4 regions of the Streptomyces sp. NPDC001401 genome follow, and region 3 is predicted to be linked to each of the others. Evidence: riboswitches for the same ligand, from Rfam matches in the RefSeq annotation. Region 3 holds a riboswitch; each other region holds the start of a gene.
What was found. A riboswitch is a leader RNA that binds a small molecule or an ion and turns the genes downstream of it on or off. The one in region 3 is predicted to bind cyclic di-AMP.
Positions count from the first base shown of each region.

Region 1: it holds a riboswitch for cyclic di-AMP, as region 3 does, so the genes downstream of both, ACFY10_RS38530 (transglycosylase SLT domain-containing protein) here and ACFY10_RS49295 (M23 family metallopeptidase) in region 3, are expected to answer to the same signal.
Region 2: it holds a riboswitch for cyclic di-AMP, as region 3 does, so the genes downstream of both, ACFY10_RS08585 (M23 family metallopeptidase) here and ACFY10_RS49295 (M23 family metallopeptidase) in region 3, are expected to answer to the same signal.
Region 4: it holds a riboswitch for cyclic di-AMP, as region 3 does, so the genes downstream of both, ACFY10_RS12670 (peptidoglycan DD-metalloendopeptidase family protein) here and ACFY10_RS49295 (M23 family metallopeptidase) in region 3, are expected to answer to the same signal.

Region 1 covers NZ_JBIAWI010000015.1:177,579-184,866, forward strand. The annotation lists gene ACFY10_RS38515 (ATP-grasp domain-containing protein) at 1-1,092, shown strand, start outside; gene ACFY10_RS38520 (FAD-dependent oxidoreductase) at 1,160-2,362, shown strand; gene ACFY10_RS38525 (HAD family hydrolase) at 2,497-3,417, shown strand; gene ACFY10_RS38530 (transglycosylase SLT domain-containing protein) at 3,414-3,896, opposite strand; cyclic di-AMP (ydaO/yuaA leader) riboswitch at 3,901-4,067, opposite strand; gene ACFY10_RS38535 (CocE/NonD family hydrolase) at 4,349-6,391, opposite strand; gene ACFY10_RS38540 (MFS transporter) at 6,426-7,288, opposite strand, start outside.
Region 2 covers NZ_JBIAWI010000002.1:193,411-200,698, reverse strand. The annotation lists gene ACFY10_RS08600 (GNAT family N-acetyltransferase) at 1-2,776, opposite strand, end outside; gene ACFY10_RS08595 (HPr family phosphocarrier protein) at 2,986-3,267, shown strand; gene ACFY10_RS08590 (GntR family transcriptional regulator) at 3,501-4,193, opposite strand; gene ACFY10_RS08585 (M23 family metallopeptidase) at 4,380-5,144, opposite strand; cyclic di-AMP (ydaO/yuaA leader) riboswitch at 5,157-5,321, opposite strand; gene ACFY10_RS08580 (M16 family metallopeptidase) at 5,525-6,913, opposite strand; gene ACFY10_RS08575 (M16 family metallopeptidase) at 6,910-7,288, opposite strand, start outside.
Region 3 covers NZ_JBIAWI010000025.1:122,037-129,324, forward strand. The annotation lists gene ACFY10_RS49290 (PP2C family protein-serine/threonine phosphatase) at 1-969, shown strand, start outside; cyclic di-AMP (ydaO/yuaA leader) riboswitch at 1,214-1,371, shown strand; gene ACFY10_RS49295 (M23 family metallopeptidase) at 1,383-2,405, shown strand; gene ACFY10_RS49300 (aldo/keto reductase) at 2,480-3,424, shown strand; gene ACFY10_RS49305 (PrsW family intramembrane metalloprotease) at 3,459-4,778, opposite strand; gene trmB (tRNA (guanosine(46)-N7)-methyltransferase TrmB) at 4,849-5,733, opposite strand; gene lhgO (L-2-hydroxyglutarate oxidase) at 6,041-7,261, opposite strand.
Region 4 covers NZ_JBIAWI010000003.1:144,701-151,988, reverse strand. The annotation lists gene ACFY10_RS12695 (hypothetical protein) at 1-969, shown strand, start outside; gene ACFY10_RS12690 (helix-turn-helix domain-containing protein) at 1,067-1,705, shown strand; gene ACFY10_RS12685 (DUF6126 family protein) at 1,702-1,821, shown strand; gene ACFY10_RS12680 (tyrosine-protein phosphatase) at 1,855-2,652, opposite strand; gene ACFY10_RS12675 (alpha-galactosidase) at 2,823-4,892, shown strand; cyclic di-AMP (ydaO/yuaA leader) riboswitch at 5,217-5,375, shown strand; gene ACFY10_RS12670 (peptidoglycan DD-metalloendopeptidase family protein) at 5,380-6,294, shown strand; gene ACFY10_RS12665 (GDSL-type esterase/lipase family protein) at 6,505-7,288, shown strand, end outside.

The DNA.
Region 1 (7,288 bases), on a different contig from region 3:
TCCCGCTATCTCAAGAAAGCCTTCGTCTGGCCGACCACCGGCACGGAGGACCCCGGCCACCTGGTGGAGGGCCTGCTGCGCATCGGGCGCCGCATCGGCCGCCCCACCGTCCTCGTCCCCACCGACGAGGAGGCAGCCGTCCTGATCGCCGAGCACCAGGAGGAACTCGCCGGCAACTTCCTCTTCCCCCGCGTCGACCCCGCCCTGCCCCGCCGCCTCGCGAGCAAGCAGGGCCTGCACGAACTGTGCGTGGAACACGGCATCCCGAGCCCTACGGCCGCCTTCCCGCAGTCGTACGACGACATCGTCACGTTCGCCGAGAAGGCCTGCTTTCCGGTGGTGGCCAAGAACCGCGAGGCGTTCGTACGGCGCAAACAGCCCGCGGTGAACGGCACGACGCGGATCGGCACCCGAGAAGGTCTGCTCCGGCTCGCCCGCGACTGGGGCGAGCACCCCGGGGTGATCCTCCAGGAATACCTGCCGAGGGAGGAGGCCGAGGACTGGATCGTGCACGCCTACTTCGACCAGGACTCCACCCCGCTCGCCATGTTCACCGGCGTCAAAGTGCGCTCCTGGCCGCCGCACGCGGGCATGACGGCGAACGCGTACGTCGTCGACAACCCGGAACTCGCGGACATCGCCGCGCGTTTCATCAAACAGATCGGCTTCACCGGCATCATCGACCTCGACCTGCGCTTCGACCGGCGCGACGGTCAGTACAAGCTCCTCGACTTCAACCCACGCATGGGCGCCCAGTTCCGGCTCTTCGAGAACGAGTCGGCGGTGGACGTCGTCCGCGCCATGCACCTCGACCTGACCGGCCGCACCGTCCCGGAGGGGGAACAGCGGGCCGGACACCGGTACATCGTGGAGAACATCGACCTGCCCGCCCTGCTCGCCTACCGCCGCAGCGGCTATACGACGCCGCACGCACCGGCGAAGGCGAGCGGGACGGAGCTGGCCTGGCTCGCGGGTGACGACCCGCTGCCGTTCCTCACGATGCTCGCGCGCTTCGTGCGGCCGGGCGCGAAGCACCTGTATCAGCTGTGGCGGACCAACCGCCGTGGCAGCACCACCAGTTCGGGCGGCTAGCCGACCGGTCAGCCGCCCGAGGCGAACCACACGAAGTGACGAAGTAAGCGTCCTGGGGAGGGACTTCGTGAATCAACCGGTTGCAGTCATCGGCGCCGGGCCCTTCGGCCTGTCGACCGCCGCCCATCTTCGAGCACGCGGCCTCCCGGTCCGCGTCTTCGGCGAACCCATGGTCAGCTGGCGCGACCACATGCCCGCCGGAATGCTCCTGAAGTCGACCCCCGCCGCCTCCAGCCTGGACGCGCCGCAGCAGGGTCACACGCTCGCCGACTATTGCGACGCCGCCGGCATCAGGCGGCTGGTGACGGACGAGGACATCATCCCGATCGAGACCTTCATCGCCTACGGCGAGTGGTTCCAGCAGAAGCTGGTGCCCGAGCTGGAGCAGGTGCGGGTGGTGTCGGTGGACCGGCGGGGGGCCGGCGGCTTCGAACTGAAGCTGGACTCGGGCGAGTTGTTCACGGCCCGCGCGGTCGTCGTGGCGACCGGCCTGTCCGGCCTCGCGCACCTGCCGGCCGAGCTGGCCACCGCCGCGGCGGACGGACCCACCCCCACGGGCCCGATCTCCCACAGCTCCCAGCAGCACGACCTCACGCGCTATGCCGGCAAGGACCTGATCGTGGTCGGCGCCGGCCAGTCCGCGCTGGAGACCGCGGCGCTGGCGGCGGAGGCGGGCGCACAGGTGAGGGTGGTGTCCCGCGGCCGCGGCCGGGTCGCCTTCGGCGCACCGCCGTGGAAGCAGCCGAAGCTGCGCCCCGAGTCGCCCTTCGGCCGCGCCTGGTCCCTGTGGGCCCTCAGCTACTACCCGCACCCCTACCGCTACCTGCCGGCCGAGGCCCGCCACTACCTGGTCCGCCGCGTCCTCGGCCCGCTCGGCGCGTGGTGGCTGCGCGACCGTTTCGAGGGGAAGGTGCAGGTCAGCGAGGTCGACCGGATAGTGCGGGCGGACGCGGCCGACGGCAGCCCGAAGCTGACGGTCCGCACGCTCGCGGGCCGTACCCAGGACCTGTCCGCGGACCACGTCATCGCGGCCACCGGATACCGGGTGGACATCGCGGCGATGGACTTCCTCGGCCACGAACTGCGTACGCGTCTGGCGGTGAGCCGCGGCACACCCAAACTGGGCGCGGGATACGTCTCGTCGGTCCCCGGCCTGTACTTCACGGGCCTGCCGGCCGCGGCGTCGTACGGCCCGGTGATGCGCTTCGTGTGCGGCACGGAGTTCGCCTCTCCGAGGCTGGCCGAACACCTGGCGGCAGCGCACGGGTAGGCCGAGCCGGCGGGCCCCTGCCTGGTGATGAAGAGCCCACAAGGATAAGGGAGTTGAGCAAGGGGCGGTGGTGCACTCCGCCGTCGTCCGGTTCGCGATGAGTCGGTGGGGCGTCGTGTCCGTATTCTCTGATCATGGCTGCACCCACCGCATATGCGCTCATCGCCACCGACCTGGACGGCACGCTGCTCCGAGGCGACGACACGCTCTCCGACCGCTCCCTCGCCGCGCTCGCGCGGGCGGCCGGGGCCGGCGCCCGGCACCTGGTCGTCACGGGCCGGCCGGCCCCCAGGGTGCGGCCGCTCCTCGACCAACTGGGCAGCAGGGGGCTCGCGGTGTGCGGACAGGGCGCGCAGGTGTACGACGTCGGCGCGGACCGTCTGCTGTGGTCCGTCACGCTGGACCGGGAGCTGGCCGAGACCGCCCTCGGCAAGATCGAGGCCGAGGTGGGTCAGGTGTACGCGGCTGTCGACCAGGACGGCGTGGAGGGGCTCACGCTCATCGAACCGGGCTACCTCATGCCGCATCCGACGCTGCCGGCCGTACGGGTCGACCGGCGCGACGACCTGTGGTGCGAACCGATCAGCAAGGTGCTGCTGCGCCATCCCGACCTGTCCGACGACGAGTTGGCGGCGACGGCGCGCTCGGTGGTCGGTTCGCTGGCCACCGTCACCATGTCGGGTCCGGGGACCGTCGAACTCCAGCCATGCGGCATCACCAAGGCGACGGGCCTCGCACTGGCCGCCGCACATCTGGGACTTGGTCCGGAGCGGACGATCGCGTTCGGCGACATGCCCAACGACATCCCCATGTTCGACTGGGCCGCCCACGGCGTCGCCATGGCCAACGCCCACCCCGAACTCAAGGCGGTGGCTGACGAGATCACCCTGTCGAACGAGGACGACGGCATCGCCGTCGTCCTCGAGAGACTGTTCCTCGGCCTCGAGGACCTGGAGGACCTCGAGGACATCGAGGGGCTCAAGGGCCTCAAGGGCCTTGAGGAGCTCAGGGAACTGGAAGAGCTCGAGGAACTGGGGGAGTTCGAGGAGCTCTAGTAGGCGCCGTACACGTTGTCGATCGACCCGTACCGCGCGGCGGCGTACTTGCAGGCGGCCGTGATGTTCGCGACGGGGTCGTAGGGGTTGAGCTGCGTGCCGGGCACGTGGTACGCGAGGAACGTCGGGTCGATGACCTGCAGCAGCCCCTTTGACGGGGTGCCGGCGGCCGCGTTCGAGTCCCAGTTGTTGATGGCGGCCGGGTCGCCCGAGGACTCCCGCATGATGTTGCGGTAAATGCCGTTGTACGTCCCGGGGATTCCGTTTTGCGACATGACCTGGAGGGCGGCCCGGATCCAGCCGTCGAGGTTGTCGGTGTAGCCCATCGACTTCGCGGTGACCAGGGTCGGGGTGGCCGCGGACGCGCTGGTCGCCCCGATGAGCGGGAGGGCGAGAACGGCGGCGCCCGTACCGGCGACGGCGAGCTTGCGGGCGAGGCGGGCGTTTCTGGGGCGACGGTGCTGACCTGTTGCAGGCATGGCGGATTCCTCTCCGGCGCCTGCGAGGTGAGCTGTCGGGTTCGGGCGGGGAGATGCCCGGCCGCGCAGCCGTACGGCAACGCGGCTTCACCCCTAGTCGGTCCGGGCGATGCCCGGTCCGGCGACTTACCTGGTTCCCCCGCTCCTGCCGTGCGAGTGCGTTCGTCGATGGGTCGTGCCGGGGCGGCGGCAGGATTCGGCGTCCGCCCGACAGGCCGGGAACGTATGCGAGAGCACATGCCCGGAACAAGTGCCGGGTTCACTGATCATGCCTATTGACCTTGGTCTGAGGCTTATGGGGCACTTGATCCTTTGCGGTTGCCAAGCCTCAACTGGCGTGCGGGGGAAGGGGAAGCGGCAGGCGTCGGGCCGTCGCCGGCCGACCCTGCCGTGTGAGTCAAGTCACCGACATCCGCAAGAGTGGCAAATAGGGCAATGGTCCCAACTGGTGGTCAACCAGCCGACCGTGGAATTCGCTTCACCCAGGTCCGATGGAAGACCGCCTCTCCACCTTCGGTGCAGATCACCTCATTGGAGGCGAAAAAGGACTCCTCGTCGCAGGTGATTTCCGAGCGGGCGCGGATCGTCGTGTCCCAGGCCAGATCGGGGCGGTGCAGACGGATCGACCAGTCCGAGCGGGTGCGGGCCGACAGGGGGTCGGTCTCCTGGATCGTGTACGTCTCCAGCGCGTCCTCGGTGAACTCCAGACCGTCGGGATACACGCGCGTGCCGCCGTAGCGCGGGTCGACCTCCAGGCGCCACTCGCCCTTGGTCACGTCACGCACCACCAGGCGCTCGGGGCGCGGTTCGTCGAGCGTGATCGGACTCCATCCATCAGCGGCCAGGCCGCGGGCCACGTTCATCGGATCGGACTGCTCCGGCTCCTCGAAGGTGATCGCTCTCTCGTCCAACACGCGTGCGCGTACCGGGAGTTCCAGGAAGCTGCCCGCCGGGTCGATGGTGAAGCCCGCCGCCGAGTCGGGCTGCGGCCAGATCCACGGCCAGTACGCGGAGGAGACGGCAAGGCGGATGCGGTGGCCGGGCGGGAAGGCGTGACCGATGCCGTTCAGCTCGAACTCGACGTCCTCGGTGGCGCCCGGCGTCCATGGGACCGCCTGGTGGCGGCCGTGGCGGGCCGACAGGTTCAGTGCTCCTCGGGTGACCAGGGTTGATGAGCCGTCCAGTGCTATGTCACATACCCTCGCGACGACCTGCCCGCTCGGCGCCCCGCACGTCACCCGCAACCGCACCCGGGGCCGCCCCAGCACCCATGTCTCCTCGCCCACCTCGAACTCGAAGCAGGCTGACCTGGCGTTCTCCTCCCGCTGGTCCGGCGGCAGGTCGGCATCGTTCCCGAACGGGAGGAACCGGCCGGCGTCCACGCCCGTGTGCTGCGGGGAGCGGATGAGCACGGGGGCAGTGGAATGTGACATAGCACTGTCCGCCAAGGCATACGAAACCCCCGTCACCCCGGGCGACGGCCAGGCCGACTCCCCCACCCACCGCCCCGGCAGCGTCTCGTACACCGTGGCCGGCGGATGCGAGTCGCTGATGTACGACCGCAGCAGCGGCTCCCGCATCACCCCGGAGTCGATCCCCTTGAGCCAGTGGTCCCACCAGCGCAGGGTCTCCTGGAGGAACCCGATCGCCGGGCCGGGTGGCAGGCCGCGGTCCGGGTACTGGTGCGACCAGGGGCCGATCAGGCCGCGTACCCGGTCGGCGGGCAGGTGCTCGACGAGCCGGAGCACCGTGTCGCGGTACGGGTCGTGCCAGCCGCCCACGGCGAGGACGGCGGCGTCGATCGCGCCGTAGTCCTCGCAGACGCTGCCCTGCCGCCAGTAGTCGTCCCGCGTCTGGTGTGCGAGCCAGGTGTGGACGAAGGGGTCGACGGCCTCCAGCCGCTCCAGCCACATGTCCCGCCAGGCCTTGCCGACGTACAGCGGGTCCGGCGGCCGGCAGACGAAGGCGAGCATTGTTGCCGCCCAGGCGTGCATGTCCACCGCGAGGACGGAACCTCCCATGTAGTGCACGTCGTTGTCATAGCGGTCGTCCGTAGAGCACACGGTGACGATCGCCTTGAGCGGCTCGGGCGCGAGGGCCGCGATCTGGAGGGAGTTGAAGCCGCCCCAGGAGATGCCGAACATGCCCACCTTGCCGTCGCACCAGGGCTGCTCCGCAAGCCAGTTGACCACCGCGACCCCGTCTGCGAGCTCGGTCGCCGAGTACTCGTCCGTCGGCAGGCCCTCGCTGTTGCCGTGCCCGCGGATGTCGACCCGGACGGAGGCGTAGCCGTGGCCCGCGTACCAGGGATGGCGTTGGTGGTCGCGGGGCGCGGTCCAGTCGGTCAGGCGGTACGGCAGGTATTCGAGGAGCGCCGGTACGGGCTCGTCCGTCAGTGGGCGCCATACGCGCGCGTAGAGCACGATCCCGTCCGGGAGCGGGATCCAGAGGTCCTCGTGAGTCGTCTCGTAGGGGAAGGACGTTCGGATGTGCAGGCTCATCGCGGTGACCCCAGTGGCTGGGTGGGCTTCAGTGGACCGGGTGCATCGTGCGGCGCAGCCAGGGCGCGGCCTCCGTCACGGCCAGGCCCGCGGCCACCGCGATCGCGCCGTTGACGCCGAAGTAGGCGGGCTTGGAGACGTCGTCGTAGAGCTTCACCGTCTGGGCCTGGATGCCGCCCGCGAGGGCGAAGGAGAGGTACCAGAGGGACATGGTCTGGCTGGAGAAGGCGGCGGGCGCCAGCTTGGTCGTGGCCGACATGCCGGAGGTCTCCAGGAGGATGTCGCCGAGGCCGAGCAGGAGATACGAGCCCACGATCCACCAGGCGGACATCAGTTGATCGTCGCCCGGGTGGCCGGATGTGGGCAGGACCAGCAGCAGGAAGGACAGGCCGCCGAGCACGACGCCGATGGCGATCAGACGGATCACGCGGCGCGACGGGGGTCCCCCCGCGCGAGCGCATTCGAGCGTCGGGGAGTCCGGCGCGAGGGCGAATTCAGCCGTGTGCCTGCGTCCGGCCAGGTGACGTCGGCCCGCGACGTACTGGACCAGGCCGAAGGTCATGCCGATCGCGGCGGCCGAGAAACCCCAGTGCCAGCCCTTGTGGTCGTCGAGCCGGCCGGTGACCAGCGGACCGGCGAAGGCGCCGATGTTGATCGCCATGCAGTAGAGCGCGAAATCGGCGTCCCGGCGGTCGTCGTCGGTGCGGTACGGCTTGCCGACCATGGCGGCGACGTTGGGCTTGAGCAGCCCTGCCCCGGCGCTGATCAGGCCCAGGCCCACCCAGGTCATGGTCGGGGTGGGCACCGCCACCGCGGGCATCGGCGCCGCGTTCGCGCGGCGGCCGGCAGCCGACGGGCACAACCTGGTGGTCGTCGGCCGCGAGACCAGGA
Region 2 (7,288 bases), on a different contig from region 3:
CGAGGCGGACGGACGCGCCGAGGACCGTCAGACCGCGGGGTGCGACGACGACCGGCTCCAGGGTCACCGCGACGACCTCGGGGTGGTCGTCGACCAGCCTGGACACCCTCAGCAGCAGCTCTTCCAGCGCGGGGGTGTCGACCGGGGTCGAGCCCCGCCAGCCGAACAGGAGCGGCGCCGTCCGGATCGACCGGACCAGCGAGGCCGCCTCCCGGTCGGTGACCGGGACCAGCCGGTGCGCCATGTCGCCGAGCAGCTGTGAGGCGGCTCCCGCGAGCCCGAACGACAGGACGGCTCCGGCCGCCGGGTCGATGACGGCCCGTACGACCGTGTCCACACCGCGTGGTGCCATCGCCTGCACCACCGGCCTCAGCTCCTCCGGCTTCCCGAACAGCTCGGTCAACTCGGCGTACGCCCGACGCAGTTGCTCCTCGTCCGCGAGATCCAGTCGTACGCCGCCCAGGTCGGCGCGGTGGCGCAGGTGCGGGGCGGTGGCCTTGAGGGCGACGGGGTAACCGAGGGTCCCGGCGGCCCGGACGGCGTCGTCCGGGGTGAACGCGGGCACCGCCCTGCGCACGGGGATGCCGTACCGCCCGAGCAGCTCGCACGTCTCCTCGGTGCCGAGCGTGAGCCCCTGGCCGCGCGCGAGCATCCCGTCGATGAGCCGGGCGGCTCCCTTCTCGTCGATGTCCTCGTACTCGGGCACCTTGCCGGGATCGGCGCTGTCGCGCCGCCACTGCGCGTACTTCACGGCTTCGCCGAGGGCACGGACGGCGCGCTCGGCGGCGGGGTAGGCGGGGATGAGGCGGGAGCAGGTGGCGGGGGCGGCGGGTTCCTGTGCCCGTACCGGAGGGGGTAGTTGTTGCGACGGGCGGAGCCTGCGGGGGCCGGCCGCCGCGGTGTCCGGCTGCGGTGCGGTGCTCGCGGCGGCCGACAACGCCTCCGCGAGTCCTCCGAGCTCCACGTGCACCACCAGTACAGGCTTGCCCGGAACGGCCTCCGCGGCGGACCGCAGGGCCTCCGCCAATTCGGCATCCTCTGGCGACCCCTCCCCGATCGCCGGGATCGCGGTCACCACCACCGCATCGCACGCGTCGTCCCCCAGCGCCCGCAGCAGCGCCGCATGGAAGTCCTCCGCCGAGGCCCCCGTGGTCAGGTCCAGCGGCCTCAGCGGCCGGAGCCCCTCGGAGAGGCATGCGTCGTACGTCAGCAGCCCGAGGGACTCGGAGTTCCCCAGGATCGCCACGCGCGGCCCGGTCGGCAGCGGCTGCCGTGCGAGCAGCAGGCCCGCGTCGACCAGTTCGGTGATCGTGTCCACTCGGATCACCCCGGCCTGCCTGAGCAGCGCGGACACCGTCGCATGCGGCAGCCGTGTGGCCCGTACGGCATGTCCCTGCGGGGCGGAACCGGCGCCCTGGACCACGACCAGCGGCTTCGCGGCCGCCGTCCGCCGCGCGAGGCGGGTGAACTTGCGCGGGTTGCCGATGGACTCCAGGTACATGAGGACGACATCGGTGTCCGGGTCGTCGTACCAGTACTGGATGACGTCGTTGCCGGACACGTCCGCGCGGTTGCCGGACGACACGAAGGTGGACACGCCGGTGACTCCGGTGACTCCGCCGCCGCGTCGTTGCAGCCGGGACAGCAGCGCGATGCCGATGGCGCCGGACTGGGCGAACAGGCCGATCCGGCCGGGGCGGGGCATTTCGGGGGCGAGGGAGGCGTTCAGCCTTACGTCGGGGGACGTGTTGATGATCCCGAAGGCGTTCGGCCCGATGATCCGCATGCCGTACGTGCGCGCGTGCCGCACGAGTTCGCGCTGGCGCTCGCGACCCTCGGGCCCGCTCTCGGCGTACCCGGCGGAAACGACGACGAGCCCCTGCACGCCGTGCTCACCGCACTCGGTGACGGCCTCGGGGACATGCTCGGCCGGCACGGCGACGACCGCGAGGTCGACGGGCCCGTCGATGTCCCGGACGGAGCGGTGGGCGGGGACGCCGTCGAGTTCCTTGAGGTCTTCGGGGAGCGCCTTGTTCACGGCGTACAGCGACCCTGTGAAGCCGGCGTCACGGATGTTGTCGAGGATGCTGCGGCCCACGCCGCCGGGGGTGCGGCCGGTGCCGACGACGGCGACGGAGCCGGGCACGAGCAGCCGCCGTACGGACCGCCCCTCGGCGCGCTGCTCACGCGCGCGTTGGACGGCGAGTGAGCGGTCGGTGGGTTCGAGGTCGAACTCCAGGCGTACGACGCCGTCCTCGAAGCTGCGCTTCTGGGTGTACCCGGCGTCCGTGAACACCTTGATCATCTTGGTGTTGGCGGGCAGCACCTCGGCGGCGAAGCGGCGGATGCCGCGCTCCCGGGCGACCGCGCCGATGTGTTCGAGGAGGGCGGAGGCGACGCCGCGTCCCTGGTGGGCGTCCTGGACGAGGAAGGCGACCTCGGCCTCGTCGGCCGGAGCTGACGCGGGCATGCCATCAGCGCCGATGCGGTCATAGCGTACGGTGGCGATGAACTCGCCGCCGACAGTGGCCGCGAGTCCCACCCGGTCCACAAAGTCGTGGTGCGTGAAGCGGTGGACGTCCTTGGCGGACAGACGAGGGTAGGGCGCGAAGAAGCGGTAGTACTTCGACTCGTCCGACACCTGCTCGTAGAAGCTGACCAGGCGCTCGGCGTCATCAACGGTGATGGGGCGGATGCGCGCGGTGCCGCCGTCGCGCAGCACCACGTCGGCCTCCCAGTGGGCGGGGTACTCGTGCCGGTCCGGCGAGGTCTGCATGGGCCCCAGAGTACGGCTCGCGTCCGACAACGGCGCGGGGCAGTCTGTGGAGAACACGGCAGTCCGTTGAGAAGTGAACAAGGACGGAAGTCGGGCCGAGGCCGCGGTCCGACTGCCCACCCCGGACGGGACGAAGAACCGCTCCGGAGACGCTTCACGTTGTGGGAAACTGGTCTAGACAACCCTGAGACTCTGAAGGGCAGCATCACATGGCTGAGCGCCGCGTCAACGTCGGCTGGGCCGAGGGCCTCCACGCCCGCCCCGCTTCCATCTTCGTCCGGGCCGCCACGGCCGCAGGTATCCCGGTGACGATCGCCAAGGCCGACGGCAACCCCGTCAACGCGGCCTCCATGCTGGCCGTTCTCGGCCTGGGCGCCCAGGGCGGCGAGGAGATCGTCCTCGCCTCCGAGGCCGAGGGTGCGGACGTCGCCCTCGACCGCCTGGCGAAGCTGGTCTCCGAGGGGCTCGAGGAGCTCCCCGAGACCGTCTGAGCGCCACCCGCACCGAACGGCGGAGCCGCGTCACCTTTTCCGGGTGGCGCGGCTCCGCCGTTTTTCGCCGTACCGCCATTGCGGCTTCGTTCCGACGCCATTACCGCAGGCATAATCAGCACGCCCACCCGGGCATGCGAACGGCGCGCGAGCGGAAATTCCCGGCGCGCCAGAAAAAGAGCAGCGGAAATACTCCTCCGCCGAATATCTCCTCTTTGTATACGGCGCCCGTGTTAATGCCGCAGGCCCGTCATGTTTACGGGATGTTGCGAGTTCCTCACACCGTTTGCCCGCTCCGGGGCGCCGAAGCGCAGCCGGTGCGCCGCGCTCGAGCGCTCGGTGTGCAGCGTCGTGACCGCCCGCGCGCGCTCGCTGTCACCACGGGCCACGGCGTCGACGATCGCGCCGTGCTCCGCCCAGGACTCCACGGGGTTGGCCGGTGCCTCCACGGCGTACATCCAGGCGATCTTGTGCCGCAGCTGGGTCAGCATCGAGGTCAGCGCGGGGCTGCCGGAGGCCTGGGCGAGCGTCTCGTGGAACCAGCCTCCCAGGGAGCGCAGATCCTCGCTGTTGCCCCTCCTGGCCCGCTCCTGGCCCAGTCTGACCAGGCCGCGCAGGACCTTGAGGTGGGCATCGGTGCGCCGCTGGGCGGCCCGGGAGGCGCCGAGCGGCTCCAGGAGCATCCGCATCTCCAGCAGGTCGGCGGCCTCCTGCTCGGTCGGTTCCGCGACGCACGCGCCCGCGTGCCGCCGGGTCACCACGAAGCCCTCGGCCTCCAGGGTGCGCAGCGCCTCGCGGACGGGCACGCGCGAGACGCCGTAGCGGCGCGCGAGGAGTTCCTCGGTGAGCCGGCTGCCGCGCTCGTAGACACCGGCGACGATGTCGTCCCGGATCGCCGTGCACACCGAGTGCGCCGGAATACGCATGACCGACCTCCGACTTAATCCCCGTGAAACGTCGATGATTGACGTGTATCGGTGACTCTATTGCACGGAGCCGGAATTTCCGACGGCGGGCCGGAATCCATGGATATTTTTTGGACAGCAGGGCGACAGAAACGCCAAAAGCCCCGGCCGGGGAGCCGGGGCCTCAGGAGATCTTGCGATCCGTCGTCAGACGTTCACGCCGTGCGAGCGCAGGTAGGCGACGGGGTCGATGTCCGAGCCGTACTCGGGGGTCGTACGGGCCTCGAAGTGCAGGTGCGGTCCGGTGGTGTTGCCGGTCGCGCCCGAGAGGCCTATCTGCTGGCCCGGGGTGACGGTCTGGCCCACCGAGACGCCGATGGACGACAGATGGCCGTACTGGGTGTACGTGCCGTCGTTCATCTTGATCACGATCTGGTTGCCGTAGGCGCCGCCCCAGCCGGTCTCGACGACGGTGCCGGAGCCGACCGCGTGGACGGTCGTGCCGCTCGCGGCGTGGAAGTCGATGCCGGTGTGGCTGCCGGAGGACCACAGGGAGCTGCTGGCCTTGTAGCCCGTCGAGACATACGAGTTGGATATCGGCGCGACGAACATGTTGAGGCGCTTGCGCTCGGCCTCGCGGGCGGCGCGCTCCTTGGCCTCGCGCTCCGCCTTGGCCTTCGCGGCGGCCTTCTCTCGCGCCGCCTCCGCGGCCGCCTTCTTGAGCGCGGCCTCCTCGGCGGCCTGCTTCTGGGCGTCGGCCTGGGCGTCGATCCTGTCGGCGATCGTGTCGCCGATGGTGATGACGGGGGTGAGGCCGGTCTGCTCAGCGGAGGTGTCGGCGGCGAGCGCGGGGGCTGCCAGGGTGCCGATGACGCCGGTGGTGGCGAGGGCCGCGATCCCGGTGGCGCGGGTGGTGTTGCGGTGCATCCGCGTGGGACGGCGGTGCTTCCCGGTGGCGCGCGTGAACGCCATGTAGTGGCTGGTCCTTTCCTTCCCTCTCGCCTACCGGGTTAGCTGACGGGTTCGGAGCAGGAAGGTCTCCTACGGACCCCCTCGCTGCACGCGCGGGCGTCCGATTCACCCCAGGGACTGCGGTGGGTCCCCGGCTCCCCTGGCTCGCGCCGTACGGGGACTCGGCGATGGCTGTCCGGTGCCGCGGATGCGGCGCGGTGCCTGACGGACAGCCCGGACGACGCTAAGCGGGGCCGCTTTCAATCCCCAAACGGATCACGCCTTTTGTAGCGCATGCCACAGGGCAGACAGGCAACCTCTCCCTCAATTCGGACATTAAGGGGCCCTGGTGACTCATCAGTCACCAGGGCCCCTGCGCGCGCGTGCCGCTGACCGAGCCTCTACTCGGCCGTCACGACGCTGACTTCGCCGATCCCGAGGGCTTGGACGGGCTCCTTGATCTCGGCCGCGTCACCGACGAGAACCGTCACCAGACGGTCCACCGGGAAGGCGCTCACGGCCGCCGCGGTGGCCTCCACGGTGCCGGTCGCGGCGAGCTGCTGGTACAGCGTCCCCTGGTAGTCATCCGGCAGGTGCTGCTCGACCTGGTCGGCCAGCGTGCTCGCCACGGCCGCCGCGGTCTCGTACTTGAGCGGCGCCACCCCGACGAGGTTCTGTACGGCGACGTCGCGCTCGGCGTCGGTGAGGCCGCCCTCGGCGAGCGTGCGCAGCACCGTCCACAGGTCCTGCAGCGCCGGGCCGGTGTTCGGGGTGTCGACGGAACCGCTGATCGCGAGCATCGCGGCACCGGAGCCGTCCGGGGCGGACCTGAGGACCTGGCCGAACGCGCGCACACCGTAGGTGTAGCCCTTCTCCTCGCGCAGGACGCGGTCCAGGCGCGAGGTGAGGGTGCCGCCGAGGCAGTACGTGCCGAGCACCTGAGCGGGCCACACGCGGTCGTGCCGGTCGGCGCCGACGCGGCCGATGAGCAGCTGCGTCTGGACGGCTCCGGGACGGTCCACGATGATCACGCGCCCGGTGTCGTCGGCGGTCACCGGCGGCACGGGGCGGGGCTCGGCCGAGGAACCCGTCCAGGCGCCCAGGGTGTCGCCGAGCAGCCCGTCCAGGTCGATGCCGGTGAGGTCGCCGACGACGACGGCGGTGGCCGTGGCGGGCCGGACATGGCGGTCGTAGAAGGCACGTACGGCCGCCGCGTCGATCTTCTCGACCGTCTCCTCGGTGCCCTGGCGCGGGCGCGACATGCGCGAGGTCGCCGGGAACAGCTCCTTGGAGAGCTCCTTGGCGGCGCGGCGCGAGGGGTTGGCCAGCTCGTGCGGGATCTCGTCGAGGCGGTTGCGGACCAGCCGCTCGACCTCGCTGTCGGCGAACGCGGGCGCCCTGAGGGCGTCGGCGAGCAGGCCGAGCGCCTTGGCCAGGCGGGAGGCCGGGACCTCCAGGCTCAGGCGTACGCCCGGGTGGTCGGCGTGCGAGTCGAGGGTGGCGCCGCAGCGCTCCAGCTCGGCGGCGAACTCCTCGGCGGAGTGCTTGTCGGTGCCCTCCGAGAAGGCCCGCGCCATGATCGTGGCGACGCCTTCGAAGCCGGCCGGCTCGGCCTCCAGGGGCGCGTCCAGGAGTACCTCGACGGCGACGACCTGCTGTCCGGGGCGGTGGCAGCGCAGCACGGTCAGGCCGTTGTCGAGCGCGCCGCGCTGCGGGGCCGGGAAGGCCCAGGGCCTGGCCTCGCCCGCCTGGGGCTGCGGGTGGAACTGCATCGTGGCGAGCTCGCTCACTTGGCCGCCTCCTCGTTCTGGTTGGTGGCTTCCACCGTGGCTTCGGACTCGGGGTCTTCGGGGAAGTCCTCGTCCTGGGTGTGCTCCGCGGACTCGGCCGAGAGCGGCTCGTAGACGAGCACCGCGCGGTTGTCGGGCCGCAGGCGGGCCTTGGCGACCTCCTTGACCTCCTCGGCCGTCACCTCCAGGACGCGCTGGACGGCGGTGAGGGCGAGCTGCGGGTCGCCGAACAGGACGGCGAACCGGCACAGTTCGTCGGCGCGGCCCGCGACCGTGCCGAGCCGGTCCAGCCACTCGCGCTCCAACTGGGCCTGGGCGCGCTCCATTTCCTCGGCCGTGGGGCCCTCCGCGGCGAACCGGGCGAGCTCCTCGTCG
Region 3 (7,288 bases):
GCCCCCCTCTTCACCGCCGCGCCCCTGATCGCCGCCCCGCTGTACTCGCGGCGCGGCACGATCCTCACCGGTCTCGCGTCCGGTCTTGTCGTCCTTGCCATCCACGTCCAGCTCGACATCGCCTTCGACGTCGCCGCGGTCACGGAGCTCGCGACCGTGCTGACGGTCGCCGTCCTGGCCGTCCTCATCAACGTCCTCGTCCGCCGCAGCCGCGAGGAGCTCGCCTCGCAGCGCGAGATCGCCGAGGCCGCCCAGCGTGCCGTGCTGCCCGAACCCGCCGAGCGGATCGGGGGGTTCGCGATCGCGGCACGGTACGAGGCGGCGCAGGCGGACGCGTCCATCGGCGGCGACCTGTACGCCGTGCAGGACACCCCGCACGGCGTACGGCTGGTCGTGGGCGACGTACGGGGAAAGGGGATGGGGGCGGTGGCCGCCGTGGCCGTCGTCATCGGGGCGTTCCGGGAGGCCGCCGAGCAGGAGGCCAGCCTGGAGGCGGTCGCTCAGCGGCTGGACCGGGCGCTGGAGCGCGAGGCAGTGCGGCGCGCGGGCATCGAGTTGTTCGAGGGGTTCGCGACCGCCGTGCTGGCCGAACTCCCGCACGGCGACGGCGTCGTACGCATCGTCACCCGCGGCCACCCGCCCCCGCTGCTGCTGCGCCCGGACGGCACCGTGCAAACCCTGTACGCCCGTGAGCCCGCCCTGCCGCTCGGCATGGGCGACTTCGGGAGCTGGCCCGACCGCGCGGAGGAGACGGAGTTCCGGAGCGGGACCACGCTGCTGCTCTACACCGACGGGCTGTCCGAGGCACGGGACGAGCAGGGGATCTTCTTCGACCCCGCCGACCGGCTCGCCGGCCGGGTCTTCCACGACCCCTCCGCGCTGCTCGCCGCCCTCGCGCATGAGGTGCGCCGGCACGCCGGGGAGGCCACGACGGACGACATGGCGCTGCTCGCCGTAAGACGGCCCTGAGCAGTTGGGGCCGGATGTGACCGGGTGTGATCGGTCGACCGCCCTCCGCATAACAACTGACATACCGTCAACACCTGTGGGATTCCTGAGGCGCGGTCAACTCGCCCGTTTTTCGCCGTTCATGCGCCGTCTGTCCAGGTCAGAAAGGTTAATGATCAAGGGGAACGCCTTGGAATCGGCACCCCGGGTCTATTAACGTTCGATAACGCAGCGCGGTCGTCCCAGCCGTCACAAGAGGCGGCTCCGTGCGCACGCGCCGAATCCCGCAAGGGAACCGGGGAACCACCACCCTGGGGTGAATCGCGCGGATACCGCCGTGGACCCACGGCAGGTATACGCGCGTAGGAGACCTTCCTGCTCCGAACCCGTCAGCTAACCCGGTAGGCGAGAAGGAAGGAAAGGAGCACGCCCACGTGGCGTCCAACCCGCCTGCCCCGGCAGCCCCGTTCGTGCCGAGCACCGAGCCCTTCGGCTTCGCCGGCCCCCGCACCGACGAGGGCCCGTGGGAGGAGTGGAACCCCACCGAGGACTCCCTCCGCCCGGTACGCGGCCGGCACCGCGTCGGCAAGCAGCGCGGCGGGGGACTCGCCCGCAGCTCCACGGTCCTGGGCGTCGGCGTCATAGCCGCCGTCGGCGCGGGCGGCATGGCCAGCGCCAACACCGGCAAGCCGCCGGTGTCCATCTCCATGCCCGATCTGGGCTCCGTGAGCCATGTTTTCGACGGCTCCTCCGACGCCCCCAAGGGCTCCGCGACCGTGCTCAGCGACGTCGCCACCTCCGAGGTCACCGCGCAGGGCGCCAAGGGCGCCGGTGAGGCGCTGCGCGACCGGATCATGGCGCAGGCCGAGTCGCAGCAGGTCCAGATCGACAGCAAGAGCCAGGCGGCCACCGAGGCGGCCCTCGCCAAGCAGACCGACGCCGCCGCCGCCAAGGCCGAGCAGGAGGCCGCGGCCAAGGCCGCCGCCGCGAAGGAGAAGGCGGAGGCGGCGGCCAAGAAGGCGGCCGAGGCCGCGAAGCTCGCCGAGCTGGCCAAGCAGTTCACGCTGCCGGTCGTGTCGTACACGATCACCGGCACCTTCGGACAGGCCGGCTCCATGTGGTCCTCCGGCTACCACACGGGCCTCGACTTCGCCGCCCCCACGGGCACGCTCATCAAGGCCATCCACAGCGGGACGATCACCGAGGCCGGCTGGGCGGGTTCGTACGGCTACCGCACGATCCTCACCCTCGACGACGGCACCGAGCTGTGGTTCTGCCACCAGTCGTCGATCAGCGTCAGCGTCGGCCAGAAGGTCAGCACCGGCGACGTCATCGGCCGCGTGGGCGCCACGGGCAACGTGACCGGGCCGCACCTGCACCTCGAGGTCCACCCGGACGGCCAGGCCACCGGCATCGACCCGGCGCCGTGGCTGCGCAGCAAGGGCCTCAACCCCTGAGAGCCTGTGTCATTTACGTGATCTTTGCGGGCGTGCCGGAATGGACTGTTCTGGCACGCCCGTTGACGTAGTACATGACTTCTCTTCGCAAGCTCGGCTCCTCCGGCCTCGAGGTCTTCCCGCTCTCCCTCGGCGGCAACGTCTTCGGCTGGACCGCGGACGAGGCCACGTCCTTCGCGGTGCTCGACGCCTATGCGGCCGCGGGCGGCAACTTCGTCGACACCGCCGACACCTACTCGGCGTGGGCCGACGGCAACAAGGGCGGCGAGTCCGAGACGATCATCGGCAAGTGGGTCAGGGCGCGCGGCAACCGCGACGACGTGGTGATCGCGACCAAGGTCAGCCAGCATCCCGAGTTCCAGGGCTTGTCCGCCGCCAACATCAAGGCCGCGGCCGAGGCCTCCCTGCGCCGCCTCGACACCGACCACATCGATCTCTACTACACCCACTTCGACAGGCCCGAGGTGCCGGTCGAGGAGATCATCGGCGCGCTCGACGAGCTGGTGAAGGCGGGCAAGGTGCGGCACATCGCCGCGTCCAACATCTCGCCCGACCGGCTCCGTGCGTCCCTGGAGTTCTCCGACCGCGAGGGCCTGGCCAAGTACGTGGCCCTGCAGCCCCACTACAACCTCGTCTCGCGCGACACCTACGAGGGCGAGCTGCAGGACCTGGCCGCGCACTACGGCCTGGCCGCCGTCCCGTACTACGCCCTCGCCTCCGGCTTCCTCACCGGCAAGTACCGGCCCGGTACGAAGGTCGACAGCCCGCGGGCGGGCGGCGCCGCCAAGCACCTGGAGTCCGAGCGGGGGCAGCGGGTCCTGACCGCCCTCGACGAGATCGCCCAGGCTCACGACGCCCAGGTCCCCACGGTCGCCCTGGCCTGGCTCGCGGCCCAGCCGACGATCGCCGCCCCGATCGCGTCCGCGCGGACGCCGGAGCAGCTGCCGGCGCTGCTGGCGGTGGGCGAACTGACGCTCACCGAGGCCGAGGTCGCGCACCTGACGGAAGCGTCGGCCTGACCCCCTCAGGTCCTACGACTGGTGCGGGCAGGTGCTACGACTGGTACGGGTTGTACGCGGGATTCGGCGCCGTCGGGTACCCGTACACCCCGTACACCGGCCAGGGCGGCGCTGCCACCGGCACCGGAGGCGCCGTGACCCGCGCCGCGTGGTCCAAAGCCGGGCGCGCCACCTCCCGGCGCCGCCACAGCTCGTGCAGCAACTCCCGTTCCCTTACGACGAAGTCGGCGCCGGCGCGGCCGCGGCGCCCGCGGTGCCGCAGGAAGGCCAGGGAGGTCGCATACGCCTCGTACTGGGCGACCGCCCGGGCGGCGGGCTTGCCGAGGTGGTGGGCGGCGTACTGGCGGGCCAGCCGGCGCGCCCGCATCGAGCCGAGGGCGTAGGGCTCGGCGGGGGTGAGCCAGCCCGCGACGGCGTAGGCGGGCAGTTCCTCGCGCACGGTGCGCAGTTCGCGCTGGCGGGTCCAGATGACCAGCCAGGTCAGCAGGCCGAACGCGGGGAGCATGAAGACGGCGTACACGGCGAAGAACCCGTACTCGCCGAAGGTCGAGGAGCCGTTCCAGATCGCGTGCATGCTCATCGCGAGCAGCAGTCCGGACAGCGGGACCAGGACGCGCCGCAGATGCTGGCGCTCCGCGGAGAGCGCGGCGATGCCGAAGCCGATGCCGGTCAGGACGGTGAACAGCGGGTGCGCGAACGGGGACATGATGATGCGCACGAAGAACGTCGCCGCGGTGACGGAGGCGATGCCACGGTCGCCGGTCAACTGGTCGGTGCCGAAGGCGGTGCCCAGGTAGAGGATGTTCTCGGTGAACGCGAAGCCGGTCGCGGTGACGCCGGCTATCACCACCCCGTCGACGATCCCGGTGAAGTCCCGTCTGCGGAACAGGAAGACGAGCAGCACGGCGGCCGCCTTCGAGGACTCCTCGACTATGGGCGCTATGACGGTCGCACCGAGGGTGTCCGCGCTGGACGGGTCCGCGGTCGCCGTCGCTATCCACTTCGTGGCGAAGCTGTTGGCGACGATCGCTATCAGCGCCGCCGCGCAGGCCCCCCAGGCGAAGGCGAACAGCAGGTTGCGCCAGGGGCCGGGGGCGACCCGGTCGAGCCAGCGGAAGGCGGCTATGAGAAGCGGCACGGGCAGGACGGCCAGCCCGAGCCCGACCAGGAACCCTTCGGTGCCGGTCTGTTCGCGCACCAGGGCCAGGATGACCAGCCCGGAGAGCGCGAGCAGGGTGCAGAGCGCGCCGTAGCGCACCGATCTGCGCTGCCACCAGTGAGCATGCCCGAGCGCACCGCCGGCCGGGCCGCCGGGGTGTGGCGGATGCGTCGGGTACGGGGGAAAGGTGGCCACGGCATTGACCCTAACGAGGGAGGACGCCGCCCGCGACGGTACTTCGGATTGCCCGCAGGGCCGTGGGGCTTCAGGCGCCGGTGGGGGGCTGGTTGTGGTGCTGTACGCGACGGAAGAGCAGGTCGTTCACGACATGTCCCTTGTCCAGTCCCTGGCCCTCGAAACGGGTCAGCGGCCGGAACTCGGGACGGGGCGCAAAACCGCCCTCCGGCTGTGTGTTCTCGAACTCCGGATGCGCCGACAGCACCTCGAGCATCTGTTCGGCGTACGGCTCCCAGTCGGTCGCGCAGTGCACGATGCCGCCGGGCCTGATCCTGGCCGCGGCGAGGTCGAGGAACTCCGGCTGGATCAGCCGCCGCTTGTGGTGCCGCTTCTTGGGCCAGGGGTCGGGGAAATAGACCCGCAGCCCGTCCAGCGAATCCGGGGTGAGCATCTCGCGCAGCAGGATGATCGCGTCCCCGTTGGCCACGCGGACGTTGGACAGCCCGTCGTGGTCGGCGAGGTTGAGCAGATTCCCCTGCCCCGGGGTGTGCACGTCCACGGCGAGGATGTTCGTGTCCGGGTCCGCCGCGGCCATCTGCGCGGTGGCCTCACCCATCCCGAACCCGATCTCGAGCACGACGCGACTGCTGTTACCGAACAGTTCCCCGAGATCGATGGTCCGCTGCCCGTCGATGTCCAGCCCCCACTTGGGCCACAGCCGCTGCAGCGCATCCGCCTGCCCGGCCGTCACCCGACTCCGCCGCGGCTGAAAACTCCGAATCCGCCGCTCGAAGTGCGACCCGGCGGGATCGGCCTTCGGCCCGTCGGGAAACCGGGGCTCACCCTTGGCCCGGGTATGCCGGACGGACACCCCGGGAACATGCGGCATGTGCTCACCGGACTCGCCGGAGAGACCGGCCTCGCCGCGATCGGCGGGCCGGGGGACTTCGGAGGCATTGAGGGAGTCAGACACAGTGAAGCCGATTTTACGGCGGCGCCGAGGCAATCAGCCCGCCCGGCGTTCGAGGCCGCGACCTGCGGGCCGGCGGGGGCTGGTCGCGCAGTTCCCCGCGCAGCGGACTTCGCGAAGGCCACCAGGCGTCTCTCAGCCCGTCCGGCGTTTGAGGACGAGGCCGTCCGGGCCGATCGGGGTCCGGGGCGGAGCCCCGGCGGGGTTCAGGGGCGGAGCCCCTGGCGGGGTCGAAGGGGCAGCGCCCCTGGGGATGGGACGGGTAGGGGCGGCGGGGGCGACAAAAGCCGACGCCCGCGCCACGCACGCCTCACACCGACCCCAGCATGGCCAGCGCCCGCCTCGCCACCTCCCTCCCGATCGGCAGCGAAGCCGTCGCCGCAGGCGAGGGCGCATTCAGCACATGCACAGCCCGCGCCCCCTCCTTGATCAGAAAGTCATCCACCAGCGACCCGTCCCGCAGCACCGCCTGCGCCCGCACCCCCGCCGCCGTAGGCACCAGATCGTCCACCGTCACCGCCGGCAGCAGCCGACGCACGGCCGTGCCGAACGCCCCCTTGGACACCGACCGCCGCAGCTCACCGGCCCCGTACCGCCAATGCCGCCCGGCCATCCGCCACGCTCCCGGCCAGGACAGCGTCCGCGCCACCTCCCGCGGGCGTACGACACCCCAGCCGTACCCCTCCCGAGCCAGCGCCGGCACCGCGTTCGGCCCGATGTGCACGCCCCCGTCGATCCCGCGCGTGAGGTGCACGCCGAGGAACGGAAACGCCGGATCCGGCACCGGATACACCAGCCCGCGCACCAGCTCGGGGCGGGCCAGCTCGTAGTACTCGCCCCGGAACGGCACGATCCGCATCTCGGGGTCGTCCCCGGTCAGCCATGCCACCTCGTCGCAGTACAGCCCGGCACAGTTCACCAGCACGCGCGCACGGACGACCTCACCGCTCGCCGTCCGCACGGCGACCCCGAGCTCCGGCCGCCGATCGATCCGCTCGACCCGAGCCCCGTACCGGATCTCCGCCCCCGATGCCTCGGCCAGCTGCCGGGCGACCCCCACGAAGTCGCACACCCCGGTCGTCCCGACGTGTATCGCCGCGAGCCCGCGCACCTCCGGCTCGTACTCCGCGATCTGGGCGGTGCCCAGCTCCCGCACCGGAATCCCGTTCTCCCGCCCGCGCTGCACGAGGGCGTGCAGCCGCGGCAGCTCGTCCTTCTCGGTCGCGACGATCAGCTTGCCGGTGACGGCATGCGCGATCCCGTACTCCGCGCAGAACTTCACCATCTCGGCGGCGCCCCGCACCGCGTACTGCGCCTTGAGCGACCCCGGACGGTAGTAGATCCCGCTGTGGATCACCCCGCTGTTGCGCCCCGTCTGGTGCCGGGCCGGCCCGGGCTCCTTCTCCAGCACGGTCACCCGGGTCCCCGGCGCGACTCGCGTGATCGCGAACGCCGTGGACAGCCCGACGATCCCACCCCCGATCACCAGCACATCACAGTCGTAAGCGATCCCCGGCCGCACCTGCACCACCTCCCGCTACCGATAGTGCACTGCGCC
Region 4 (7,288 bases), on a different contig from region 3:
CGGTCCGCCGTCATCCGTGCCCTGCCGCCGCTGCTGGGCGTGCCGGAGGCGTGGCGCCTCCTGCAGGAGGCCGCCCAGGACGACACCCCGGCCGTGCTCCAGGCGGTCGTGGAAGTCGGCCCCTGGGAACTGGCCGAGGCACACCGCGGCGCGTACGCGGCAGTGGTCGACACGCTCTACGACGCCGGCCTGGCGTCGTACGAGGGCTACGCCGGTTACGGCTTCCTGCGGGGGCTGGCCCCCTGGACCCGGTACGCGCCCGGGCTGGCCGCCCGGATCGCCGGGACGGTGTGCGATCTCGGCAGCCGCGGGCACTGGCAGCACGCGGCCTGGGTACTGCGTGACCTGGCGCTCTCCGACCTCCCGCATCCGGTGGGCGGCGCGGCCGACGGCAGCGCGTTCCACGGTGCCGTGACCGACCTGCTGACCGCGATGCACACGCCCCAGGGAGGCTGCGAGGCGCTGGAGGACCGGGATCTGCCGGCGCTGCAGCGGCTGCGGACCCTGGTGTCGGCGTCCTCCGACGGGACCGAGCGGCCCGAGGTGCTGGAGGCGATCGCCGCTCTGCTGACGGCGGAGCCGCTGTTGGCGGGCGAACGTGCGGACCTGCTGCGCCGGTTGGTCGACCGGACCGAGGAGCCCGCCGACCTGCTGGGCCGTCTGCGCGGCCTGGCGGCCACGCTGGAGGGCGCGGGGACGGCAGTCGCCCTTCATGTCACGAGCCGGCTGGCGGGCGGCTGGGGGCACGCGGTCCGGCCCACGCGGAGCGCAGCCCTCCTGGAGGCGGCCGACCGGCTGGCCCGGGACGGCGGCACCGTCACCGGCCTGCTCGCGGTCCGACTGGTGACCGCAACGGCCGGCACCCTCGGCTGGCCGGACGAATGGCGGTCGCTGCTGAGGACGCTGCGCAGACATCCGGACCCCGACGTACGGCACCTGGCACACCAGACGATGACGGAGACGGAGTGACGTCTCGGGGCCACAGGCCTCGGCGACCATCCGAGATCTACTTGCCTCTGAGGCAAGAAATTTGCCGCAGAGGCAAGGCTCCGGCTGAATGGAGGGCATGAGCTCTCCCGAGACCGAGCCCGCGTCGGCGGGTTCGTCGGCCGGGCCGGACGAGGTCCTGCCCGCCGTCGCACCTCAGCTCCGTGCGCTGCGCCGCCGTGCCTCCCTCACCCTGGAGGCCGCGGCCCGCGCCGCCGGGCTGTCGGCGGCACACCTCTCCCGGCTGGAGACCGGGCAGCGTCAGCCGTCGCTGCCGATGCTGCTTGCGCTCGCGCGTATCTACGGTACGACGGTGTCGGAGCTGCTCGGCGAGACGGTCGCCGACCGGGACGCCGTCCTGCGCGCCGCCGACATGGAACCGACCGCGGCCGGCGGCTGGACGTACTTCCAGGCCGGCGCGCCCGGCCGCGGGATGCAGGCCCTGCGCGTCCACGTACCGCACGGCTCGCAGGGCGACATCGTGCGTGTGCACCCCGGCGAGGAGTGGCTGTACGTCCTCAAGGGGCGGCTGCGGCTGCGCCTGGGGGACACCACGCACCGGCTCGCCCCCGGCGACAGCGCCCACTTCGACTCGCTGACCCCGCACCGGATCGCCGCCCAGGACCCCGACGGCGTCGAGCTCCTGTTCGTCCACACCCTTCTGCAGAGCCCCACGGCCACGTTGTGCCTGGGCCCCACCACCGGAGACATGCCATGAGCAACATGGAGGAGAAGTTCCCGCGCGCGCTGTGGGTGCGCCTGATCATCTACATCGCGGTGGGGCATCTCTTCGCGGCCTTCATCTACCTGCTGTTCGAGATCGGGGCGAAATAGCCGGCCCGACTCGTCGGGACAGACGGTCCCGGCTCAGTCGAGCAGCCGCTCGCGCAGCAGCTCGCGGAGCTCCGGGGTGAGCGCCACACCCTGCTCCAGGTAGGTGTCGACGTCGCCCCACGTCTCCTCGATCGTCTCGAAGGCCGCCGCCAGATACTCGGCGCGCGCCTCGAACAGGGGGCTGAGCAGCTCCATCACCTCGGGGGAGTAGGCCGCGGCGGAGCTGCTGCTGCGGTGCACCTTGTAGCGGCGGTGCTTGGCGTTCGACTCCAGGTAGTCCGCGACGATCGCCTCGCGCTCGACACCCAGCGCGAGCAGTGTCACCGCTATGGACAGGCCCGCGCGGTCCTTGCCTGCCGCGCAGTGCATCAGGGCGGGCACACTGTCGTCGGCGAGCGAGCGCAGCACGTGCGCGTGCTCGGCGGTGCGCTCCTTGATGATCGTGCGGTAGGAGACGATCATGCGGTTCGCCGCCTTGCCGTCGCCGAGGATCTCGCGCAGCTGGTCGATCTCGCCGTCCCGGACCATCTTCCAGAACCCGGCGCCGTCCGCCGGGTCCGAAAGCGGCAGGTTCACATTGCGCACGCCCGGCAGTTCGACGTCCGGACCCTCCAGCTTCTGGTCCGCCGCGTTGCGGAAGTCGAAGATCGTGTGCAGCCCCAGGGAGGACAGGAACTCGGCGTCCTCCTCGGTCGCGTGCGCGAGGTGGCCGCTGCGGAACAGCACCCCGAACCGCACCCGCCGTCCGTCCACGGTCGGAAGCCCACCCACGTCACGGAAGTTGCGGACTCCGGCCAGCTCGGGTTCGGTCGACGGGATCTGCTGCGTCACGGGGGCTCCTCACGGTCCGCCCGTCCGGCGCGGCTCGTCGACGGGCGCTCTCCCGACGATACGACATGGATTCCTGAGGCAATGAGTTGTCCACAGGCGTTGCGACCAGGCCTCACGTCCCATGATGATGTTGGCGATTGGTCGCACCTGTTCGAATGTGTGGGGGCTCGATGCTCGAGATTGCCGACAATGGCCGTACGTGGCTCCTCTCGGGGCCGGCCAGCAGTTACGCCGTCCACCTCACCGAGGACGACGAGCTGCTGCACCTGCACTGGGGCCCCCGGATTGCCCTCGCCGACGCCGAGGCCCTCGCCGTCCGCCCGCTGCCCGACTACCGGCCCTTCGAGTCCCCGCTCGACGGACACGAGGAGTACCCGGTCGAGGGCGGCCCTCGCTTTGTACGGCCCGCCCTGTCCGTGCGCACCGAGGAGCGGCGCGGCACCGAGTGGCGCTTCGAGAAGTACGAGGCGGAGGGCGACCACCTCCGCCTCGGCTTCCGGGACGGCGGGCTCGCGATCACGCTGCACTACCGGATGCGGCACGACGTCGTAGAACGCTGGGTGACCCTCGACAACGAGGGGCCCGCCCTGGAGCTGCTGCGGGCCGACTCCGCCGCCTGGACGCTGCCCGAGCGCGAGGAGTGGCGGCTGTCCCAGCTGCACGGCCGCTGGGCCGCCGAGTCCCGGCTTACCTCCTCGCTTCTCACCTACGGTGAGAAGATCATCGGCAGCCGCCGCGGCCACACCGGACACCAGCACTTGCCCTGGGTCGCCCTCGACACCGACGCCACCGAGGAGCGCGGCGAGGTCTACGGCTGCGCTCTGGGCTGGTCGGGTTCCTGGCGGATCGCGGTGGCGCAACTCCCGGACGCGCGCGTGCAGATCACCGGCGGCGTCGGTTACGACGACTCCGGGCTGCTGCGTCTGGAGGCTGGGGAGTCGTACACGACCCCCGTCTTCGCCGGTCTGTGGAGCGACGGCGGCTTCGGCGGAGCGAGCCGCGCCTGGCACGCCTACCAGCGCGCGTACGTCATCCCGGACGCGGACCGGGACCGGCCGGTGCTGTTCAACTCCTGGGAGGCCACGGAGTTCGACATCTCCGAGGAGCAGCAGGGAACCCTTGCACGGCGGGCCGCGGCGATCGGCGTCGAGCTGTTCGTGGTCGACGACGGCTGGTTCGGCAAGCGCACCAGCGACCGCGCCGGACTCGGCGACTGGACGGTCAACCGGGACCGCTTCCCGAGCGGCCTCAAGCCTCTCGCGGACTATGTGCACGCCCTCGGCATGCAATTCGGCATCTGGGTCGAGCCCGAGATGGTCAACCCCGACAGCGACCTCTACCGCGCCCACCCGGACTGGGTGCAGTTCCAACCGGGACGAAAGCGGACGGAATTCCGTAACCAGCTCGTACTGAACCTGGCCCGGGAGGATGTCCAGGAGTACCTCTGGGAGCAGCTCGACGCTCTCCTCTCCAGTGCCCCGATCGACTATGTGAAGTGGGACTTCAACCGCTGCTTCACCGACGCGGGCTGGCCCGGCGAGCCCTACCCGCAGCGCCTCTGGGTCGATCATGTCCGCGCCCTCTACTCCCTGTTGGACCGGCTGCGGGCAGCCCACCCGGGCGTCGCCTTCGAATCCTGCTCGGGCGGCGGCGGCCGGATCGACCTCGGGATCATGAGCCGCACGGACCAGGTGTGGACCTCCGACAACACCGACCCGCTCGACCGGCTCGCCATCCAGCACGGCTTCAGCCAGATCCATCCCGCGCGCGCGATGGCAGCCTGGGTCACCGACAGTCCGAACACCCAGCTCAACGGGCGGGTCAGCTCGCTGCGCTTCCGGTTCGTGAGCGCCATGGCCGGAGTGCTCGGGGTCGGCGGGGACCTCACCCGGTGGACCGAGGAGGAGCTCGCCGAGGCCGGGGAGTGGGTGGGGCTCTACAAGGAGATCCGGCCGCTCGTGCAGCGCGGGGACCTCTACCGGCTGCGGCCTCCGCGCGGCGGGCTGAGCGCGGTGCAGTACGTGCGCGGGGACGAGGCGGTCGTCCTCGCCTGGCTCCAGGCGCAGAGCCACGGCGAACCCGTACCGGCGCTGCGGCTGCGAGGCCTCGACCCGACAGGCTCGTATGAATGCCTCGAAACGGGCGAAGTTCGCAGTGGTGCTGTATTGCTGTATCACGGACTGCGCACCGGGTTGCATGGCGACCTCGACGCGGCAGTTTTCCGGCTACGGCGCATCTGAGCCTTCTGTCTGGATTGGTGCTTTGGTCATTCTTCAGCCCTCTTCGTTCCAACTCGCTCAGGAATAGGGGTTCCTGAGGCAGGGCGCGTGAGGAGCGTCATATCCGTGACCGTGCGTGGCGCGTCATGTTCACGTAATTCGGGTGCTTTACAAGGGCGTTTGGGTGAGCGAGGCACCCTGGAATTCACGCACGGTCACCGGGTTTTCTCTCAAGGGATCAACAGAAACGCATTCACGGGGAACCGTCACTTGTTCCTTTGCGTCTTGGTCGCTTACGTTCGCCACCAATCCGGACGGACGCCCAATCCTGCCGCCGCCCGGTGCCCGCAGAACTCACCCGTGAACGGCAGGAGCGGGGGACCCACAGGTACAACCGCCTGTTCCGGTCTCCGGAACGGCTAGGGGTAAAGCCGCGTCGCATGCGCGGCCGGGCATCTCCAGCCCGCACCCGACAGCTCACCTCGTAGGCGCCGGAGAGGAATTCGTCATGCCCGCGAAGGGTAAGCACCGCCGCCCGAAGCCCCAGCGCTTCACCCGCTCCATCGCCGTCGCCGGAACCGGTTCCGCCGCGCTCGCTCTCCCGCTCATGGGGGCCACCGGCGCCCATGCCGCCACAACTCAGTCCGCTTCCCAGTCGGTTTCGGAAAAGGCCGTCCAGTCCCTTCCGGTCGCCGAGAAGGCGGCCCAGAAGAAGAGCGCCGCCAGTAATGCGGGTGTGCGGACCTATTCGGTGCGGACCGGCGACTATCTCTCGAAGATCGCCGACGAGCAGCATGTCTCCGGCGGCTGGCACAAGCTCTACTCGGACAACCGGCGGGCCGTCGGCGACGACCCGTCGCTGATCCACCCGGGCCTGAAGCTGACGATCGGCCGGAAGGCCGCGACGGGCACCACCAAGTCGTCGCATTCTTCTTCCTCTTCTTCGTCCGCCTCGAAGACGTCCTCGTCCTCGAACAAAACGACCGCCACCCGGACCGCCGAGTCCACCTCCACCGGCTTCACGCTCCCGGTGACCGGTGCCACCATCGGCACCGGCTACCACGTGGCCGGCAGCATGTGGTCCAGCGGGTACCACACGGGCGTCGACTTCGTCGTCCCGACCGGCACCGCCCTCAAGGCCGTCGGTGCCGGCACGGTCGTCTCCGCCGGCTGGGGCGGCGCGTACGGCAACCAGGTCGTCATCAGGCTGGCCGACGGCTACTACGCGCAGTACGGCCACATGTCCCAGCTCTCCGTCTCGGCGGGCCAGACCGTGACCGAGGGCCAGCAGATCGGCCTCTCCGGCGCGACCGGCAATGTGACCGGCCCGCACCTGCACTTCGAGATCCGCACCACGCCGGACTACGGCTCCGACGTGGACCCGGTCGCCTACCTCCGCTCGAAGGGCGTCGGCGTCGTCTGACATCCCCCACGACCACCTGCCTGACATGCTGCCGAAGGCCGGACCTCCATCCCCGGGTCCGGCCTTCGGTGTGTCCGGGTGCACTCGTGCGCCGTAGGAGTGTCGACGGCGAAGGGGTGTCGACACTGAGGGGGAATTGGGACACAGTGATCTCCGTAGCGATGCAAGCGCTTTCTCCGCCGTCGTCCGACAAGGCCTACGGAGGTCCCCGTGCCCGGCGTCGACCGACGCACCGTCGTGAGACGCGGACGTAGCTTCCTGACCTCGGCGCTGACTCTGCTGCTGGCCGTGGGCGCGCTGTTCGGCGAGGCCCGGCAGCCCGTCTTCGCCTCCGAAGAGCCGAACGTCGTAGGCCCCGACGACAGGCGGATCGCCTACGAGGGGCACTGGGGCATCACCGACGAGGCCGCCACCACCGTGAACTCCGGCTCCCGGCTGCGCTTCCGCTTCATTGGCCCCGTGGTGCACGTCCTGTTCGACGTCTCCTCGGTGACCGTGCCCGCCCAGGTGTATGTGTCGGTCGACGGCGGACCGAAGCGGCTGTTCGCCGTCGACCGCGACGACGTCGGGATCACGGCGGCGGGGCGCGGTCCGCACACCGCCGAGTTGTCGGTCAAGGACGTCTTCTCGCGGGTCAACCGGTGGACGCCGCCGCTGGAGACGGGCGTGGCCGTCAGGGGCATTCGAGGGGAGTTCCTGGGTCAACGGGTCCGTCATTCGGCCCAGTTGGTGTTCTACGGCGACTCCATCACTCAAGGCGTCATGGCCCTGTGCGACGTCAACACCTCCGACTGCGCCGACGGCACGACCGCCTACCCGACCCTGGTCGCCGACGCCCTGCACGCCTCGCTCACCCAGGTCGGCTTCGGGCGGCAGGGAGTGCTCCAGAGCGGCAACGGGGGAGTGCCGGCCGCCTCGGACGCATACGGCTGGAACTACGCGGGCTCCAGGGCCGGCCCGGACCGCCGTGCCGATGCGATCGTCGTGAACCAGG